2 regions of the Mesorhizobium sp. B2-4-1 genome follow, and region 2 is predicted to be linked to the other one. Evidence: predicted binding sites of a transcription regulator. Region 2 holds the regulator's gene; the other holds the start of a gene.
The links. Region 2 encodes PhoB, which activates phosphate uptake and scavenging genes when phosphate is short. Its sites were predicted from a motif close to TGTCATNNANCTGTCAT; they were not measured.
Positions count from the first base shown of each region.

Region 1: FJ949_RS14750 (ceramide glucosyltransferase) is a predicted target of PhoB. The motif match lies at 1,376-1,392, and genes of this name have one in related genera.

Region 1 is NZ_VFVN01000005.1:80,380-83,791, forward strand. It holds gene FJ949_RS14750 (ceramide glucosyltransferase) at 117-1,268, opposite strand; gene apaG (Co2+/Mg2+ efflux protein ApaG) at 1,500-1,892, shown strand; gene FJ949_RS14760 (Hsp33 family molecular chaperone) at 2,029-3,060, opposite strand; gene argF (ornithine carbamoyltransferase) at 3,184-3,412, opposite strand, start outside.
Region 2 is NZ_VFVN01000013.1:63,213-66,624, reverse strand. It holds gene FJ949_RS26285 (ROK family protein) at 70-1,311, shown strand; gene phoB (phosphate regulon transcriptional regulator PhoB) at 1,319-2,008, opposite strand; gene phoU (phosphate signaling complex protein PhoU) at 2,028-2,735, opposite strand; gene pstB (phosphate ABC transporter ATP-binding protein PstB) at 2,761-3,412, opposite strand, start outside.

The DNA.
Region 1 (3,412 bases), on a different contig from region 2:
GAACAGCATCGCCGTCGGGGCGCTCCATAGGTTATTGTATACACAAAAATAGAGCCTTATTCAACAATTTTTGTATATACGATAACCTTCCTCGACATCAAGCTGAACCGCCGACATCAAGCGCGGGAGGGCGTCTCTTCGAGCTCGGCCGCCTTGGTGCCGATGGTCATGGCGTTGCCGCGCCAGTCGACGGCCCCGCCCAGCCAACCGCGCATCCAGATCGCCGGCAACATCAGGTCGCGTGCGATCATCGCGGTGACGATGCGCGGCGACAGATACCAGCCCTTTGCCGAGGCGAGCATGCATTCCGGCAGGTAGGCGAGCGCCAGCACGCAAAGCGCTGTCATGGGCAGGCTGACGCCGGCGCTGGCGGCGGCGATCAGCGCCAGCACGAGCGGAGCCGCCACGCCGGTCAGGATCTCGGGCGCGAAGAAGAGCGGAAAGGTGACGCGGCGCAGGCGCGCCCAGCGGGCCTGGCGCGACCAGATCTCGCCCGGCATGCGCTGCCCGAGCGGCTGCTCGAAGGGCGAAGCGACGAGATTGACGCGCAGGCCGAGCCTGTTGACCAGTTTGGTCGACGCGGCATCCTCCGCGATCTCGGCGGCGAGCACACGGATGCCGCCATTGGCGTCGAGCATCTGCTTGTTCCACAACATGCTCTTGCCCTGGGCAAAGCCGAGGCCAAGCGCCTCGCCGGCATATTGCCAGCGCGCCTGCAGCGTGTTGAGGAAAGCGCATTCGACTTCTGCCCAGAAGCCGTCGGGCCGCGAACCGATCGGCGTCGAGCAAACCAGGCCGGTGTCCCGCCGCCATGCCGCCATCAGGTGCTGGACGTAGTCTTTCGGCATCAGCACGTTGGAATCGGCGAGAATGACCCAGTCGTGGCGCGCTGCCTCCCAGCCCTTGACGCAGTTGTTCAGTTTCGGGTTGGCGCTGACGCGGTCGTCGCCGGTGAGCAGGCGGGCCGGCACGGCTGGAAAGCGGGCAATCGCGGCGCGGATCGGCTTGACCGCGGGGTCGTCGGCATGGGCGACACAGAAGATCAGTTCGTAGCGCGGCCAGTCGAGCGAGAAAGCGCGCTCAAGCGTCTCATGGGTAAACGGCTCGACGCCGCGCGCCGGGATGACGATCGAGACAGGCAGCGGCTTGCCGGCCGGCGGCGCGATGGCGGCGCGCCGTTTCAGGCGCGAGCAGGCGAGCAGGATGCTGGCGAGATTTGAGGCGATAAGAGCGATCGAAAGCGAGCCGGTTATGAGAGCGAGTTCCATCGATATCCGGTCACTCCAGAAAACCCGGCCCGCTTGGCGGCCGTTTTCGACAGTTCGACAGAGCGCCCGAGTCGCCCGGCATTGCTGGTGCACACCATCATTGTCATGTGTCACTCAAATGACATTGTTTGTCGGCACCTGCCCTTCAGGGACAGCAACTCGGACGCGCACGGTTGATCGAACCGCAAAGAGCGCCGAATGTTCCACACCGGATTTGTTTTGGAGCCGCTCATGTACCGCGCCGTCACGCGCAACATCGAAGTGCAGGTCAGGCCGTTCTATCTCGAGGACCGCTCGGATCCTTCGGAAAACCGCTATGTCTGGGGCTACCAGATAACGATCGACAACCAGTCCGACGAATTCGTGCAGCTGTTGTCGCGCTATTGGCACATAACCGACGGCGCCGGCCGGGTCGAGGAAGTGCGAGGTGCCGGCGTGGTCGGCGATCAGCCCGAACTCAATCCCGGCGACAGCTATCAATACACGTCGGGCTGTCCGCTCTCGACCCCGTCGGGGATCATGGTCGGCCACTACACCATGCGCAACGAGCGGGGCGAGACATTCGACATCGCCATCCCCGCCTTCTCACTCGACCTGCCGGGGACAAGGCGGACGGTGAATTAGACGAGGCGAAATCGGCGACAGCGTCGTTCTCCCCGTCACTATACGGCGAGAAATGTCCGGCAGGAATGAGGGGCAGCGCCGCCCCTCATCCGCTCTTGGGCCCCTTCTCCCCGTAGAACGGGGAGAAACAAGAACCCTACTGCGTCGTAAATTCCGCCGGGTCGAAGTCATATTGCGTCGAACAGAACTCGCAAGCGACGTGGATGCCGCCGTCCTCGGTGCTGTCCTTGATCTCCTGCGCGGAGAAGCCCTCGAGGATGCCGCGGATCTTGTCGCGGGAGCATGAGCACTGATCGGCGACGGGAACGCCGCCGAAGACGCGGACGCCATGCTCGTGGAACAGACGATAGAGCAGCCGCTCTGCGCCGATGGTCGGATCGATCAGTTCGGTCGGCTCGATGGTGCCGAGCAGCGCCAGTAATTCCTGCCAGGAATTGTCTGTGGGATCGTGGATCTCCTCGCGCGGATCGCCATCCCCGCCGGGCAGGTCAGGAACGCGCATGCGCTCGGAGGCCTGCGGCAGGAACTGCGCCAGGATGCCGCCCGCCCGCCACTGCTCGCGCGCGCCGCCGGGGCCGGGCGTCAAAAGCTTGGCGACCGAAAGCCGGAGATCGGTCGGGATCTGCTCCGACTGGCGGAAATAGGTGCGCGCGGCCTCTTCCAGGGTCTCGCCGTCGAGCTGGACGATGCCCTGGTAGCGTTGCGTGTGGGCACCTTGGTCGATGGTCAGCGCCAGCACACCGTTGCCGAGCAGCGTCTGCTGCGAGGTCTCGCCGGCCGCAATCAGCGCCTCCAGCCGGTCGACATCGAAGCGCGCATAGGCACGCAGCGCCGAGGGGGTGGAAAAATCCGCGACCAGCATGTCGACAGGCCCGTCGGTGCGGGTCTGCAGGATGAACTTGCCCTCGAACTTGAGCGAGGTGCCGAGCAGCACCGTCAGCACACAGGCTTCCGCCAGCAACCGGGCGACCGGCTCGGGATAATCATGGCGGCCAAGGATCGCATCGAGCATCGGCCCGAGCTGAACGGTGCGGCCGCGCACATCGAGCGGGCCGACCTCGAAGGGCACGACGTGATCATCGCCGGCGTAACCGAATTCGCCGAGTTTGGGGTGATGTTCAGCCACTTGATGGGTTTCCAGCATGACAAAGCTCCAGGGCGCGGCCATGCCGCCCTTTGGGGAGCATGCGTCTAAACGCGCTTGATTTGCGTGATGCCGCGCAGATAGGCATCGCGCCTCCGGAGATCAAGTTCCCCGGCACGTCAAGCGCCAAGACACTTCAAGTCCACTTCAGGCCCCAAGACACCAGGCAAGCACGGCCTTTTGGGCGTGGAGCCGGTTCTCGGCCTCGTCGAACACCACCGAATGTGGACCGTCGATGACCTCGTCGGTCACTTCCTCGCCGCGATGCGCCGGCAGACAATGCATGAACAGCGCGTCGGGCTTTGCCTTGGCCATCAGCTTGGCGTTGACCTGGTAGGGCGAAAACACATTGTGGCCGCGGGCACGGTGCTCCTGG
Region 2 (3,412 bases):
TTCTGCCAGTATTTGACGGTCGTCGGGATCCTGGGGAGAGAACGCGGCGACGGGGAGGATGCGAGAAACATGTCGGTCGGAATCCGCCACGACGATTTGCGCCGACGCAACCGGGCGATGGTGATCGCGGCCGTGCGCCGTGCCGGGCAGCCCTCGCGCACCGAGATTGCCGCGACCACCGGGCTCAGCCATTCCACCATATCGGCGATCTCCTCCGACCTGATTGGCGAAGGCATCCTGGCGCAGAGCAAGCCGAGCGAGGCCGGTGCGCTGAAACGCGGCCGGCCGCAGGTCGGCCTCAGCCTCAACCCTGAAGCCGCGGCGGTGATGACCGTGGTGCTGTCGCTGAATTTTCTCTCCGTCGCCGTCATCGACTATGCCGGCCAGGTGATATCTGAAGAGCAGCGCCGGCTGGACACGCTCACCCTGTCGCGCGAGGCGCTGATCGGCGAATGCGTGGCCATCGTCAGGCGGCGGTTCGAGGATCCCGACCTCGACGTCGGCAGCATCGCCCGTATCGCGCTGGCGATCCAGGGCATCACCGACACGGATGCGCGCACCATGCTGTGGTCGCCGATCACGCCGCAGACCGACATCGCCTTCGCCGACATACTGGAGGCCGAGTTCGGCATTCCCGCCACCATGGAGAACGATTGCAACATGATGGCGGTGGCGCTGCGCTGGCGCGATCCCCAGCGCTACCGCGACGACTTCATCGCCATCCTTTTGTCGCACGGCATCGGCATGGGCTTGGTGCTGAAGGGTGAACTGTTCACCGGCACCCATTCATCCGGAGGCGAGTTCGGCCACATGATCCATCGCCCCGGCGGGGCGCTCTGCCGCTGCGGGCGGCGCGGCTGCGTCGAGGCCTATGCCGGCAACTATGCCATCTGGCGCAACGCGAGGCAGCTTGGCGAGGACACCGAGCCCGTCGACGTCAGCGACGCCGACATGCGCACCCTGGCGGCCTCGGCGCGCGAAAAGGACGGGCCGGAGCGCGAAGCCTACCGCAAGGCCGGCGAGGCGCTGGGTTACGGCCTTGGCAGCCTGTTCGCGCTGATCGATCCGGCGCCGGTCGCCATGGTCGGCGTCAGCGCCGCCGCCTTCGACCTGATCGAGCCGGCTCTGCGCGAGGCCATTGCCCAGACCGCCGGCGGCCAGCACTCGAAATCGATTTCCTTCGACACCGAGCCGAACGAACTGCCACTGATCCGCGAGGGCTGCGCCATGCGCGCGCTGACCTTCGTCGACCAGGAGATTTTCGCGCCGGGGGCACAGGCGAAATCAGGCGTGGGCGAGAACGTTGCGTGACATATCCCTAGTCTTCGCGAATCGCATACCCCGCGCCCCGAATGGTGCGGATCACGTCAGGCATGCGGCCATTGTTGACCGCCTTGCGCAGCCGGCCGACATGCACGTCCACGGTGCGCTCGTCGATATAGATCGTTTCGCCCCAGACATTGTCGAGCAGTTGGCTGCGCGAGAACACGCGGCCGGGATGTCGCATCATGAATTCGAGCAGGCGGAACTCGGTCGGCCCGAGCCGGATCTCGCTTTTCTTGCGGTAGACCCGGTGCGATTCACGGTCGAGCACGATGTCGCCGACCTTGAGCACGCTGGACAGAACTTCGGGCTTGGCGCGGCGCAGCAGCGCCTTGACGCGTGCCATGAATTCCGGCGTTGAGAACGGCTTGACCAGATAGTCGTCGGCGCCGGTGGAGAGACCGCGCACCCGGTCGCTTTCCTCGCCGCGCGCCGTCAGCATGATGATCGGCAGCCGCTCGGTCTCGGGCCGCATGCGGAGACGGCGGCAGAGCTCGATGCCGGACACCGCCGGCACCATCCAGTCGAGCACAAGAAGGTCAGGGACATTCTCCTGCAAGCGGATCTCGGCTTCGTCGCCGCGCGTCACCACCTCTACCTGATAACCCTCCGATTCCAGATTGTAACGGAGCAGCACACCCAGCGGCTCCTCGTCCTCCACCACCATGATGCGTGGCGCGATCATCGACTGGTCACCCCTGCCGTCAAGCCGCTGGCGCCGACATCGCCGTCTCGTCCTGCTTCGGGCGATTGGCGGGCAATTGCGTGCCGGTCAGCACATAATAGGCATTTTCGGCAATGTTGGTCACGTGATCGCCGATGCGCTCGAGATTCTTGGCGCAGAACAAAAGATGCGTGCAGGCGGTGATGTTGCGCGGATCCTCCATCATGTAGGTCAGCAGCTCGCGGAACACCGATGTGTATTTGACGTCGATGCGTTCATCGTCGGCGCGCAGCTTGGCAAGTGCCGCGGCATCGCGCGCCGCATACTCCTCGATCACGCCTTGCACCTGGATCAGCACAAGCTGCGCCATGGCGTCGATGGAGTGCGACAGGTCGCGCGGCGTGGCGGCAAGGCCGACGGTGCCGACGCGCTTGGCGATGTTCTTGGCGAGATCGCCGATGCGTTCGAGATCGCCCGCCATGCGGATCGAGCCGACGACATGGCGCAGATCGTCCGCCATGGGCTGCCGCTTGGCGATCAGGGTGATGGCGCGGTCGTCGAGTTCGCGCTGGCGCGCATCCATGATCGCGTCGTCGGAGACGACGCGCTGGGCGAGCGCGTTGTCGGAATTCAGGAGCGCCTTGGTCGCGCCGCCGACCATCGATGAGGCGAGATCGCCCATGTCGCGGATCAGCCTGCTGATCTGTCCGAGATCTTCGTCAAAGGCTGCGACTGTGTGTTCGGCCATGATCTTGGTCCTCGTATGCCTGGGATCAGCCGAAGCGGCCGGTGATATAGTCCTGCGTGCGCTTCTCGCGGGGCGACGTGAAGATCTTCTCGGTGCGGTCGAACTCGACCAGCTCGCCCAGATACATGAAGGCGGTCTGCTTCGACACGCGCGCCGCCTGCTGCATGTTGTGGGTGACGATGACGATCGTATAATCGGCCTGCAACTCGTCGATCAGCTCCTCGATCTTGGCGGTCGACAGCGGATCGAGCGCCGAGGCAGGCTCGTCGAGCAGGATGACCTCCGGCTTCACCGCCACCGTGCGGGCGATGCAGAGGCGCTGCTGCTGGCCGCCCGAAAGGCTGAGGCCGCTGGCGTTGAGCTTGTCCTTGACCTCGCTCCACAGTGCCGCGCGCTTCAGCGCCTGCTCGACACGGCCGTCCATCTCCGCCTTGCTGAGCTTCTCATAGAGCCTGACGCCGAAGGCGATGTTCTCGTAGATCGACATCGGGAACGGCGTCGGCTTCTGGAACACCATGCCGATCTTGGTCCTGAGCAGGTTGAGATCCTGCGAACGGTCGAGGATATTCTGGCCGTCGAGCAGCACCTGGCCCTCGGCGCTCTGCCTCGGGTAAAGCTCGTAGATGCGGTTGAAGACGCGCAGCAGCGTCGACTTCCCGCAGCCCGAAGGCCCGATG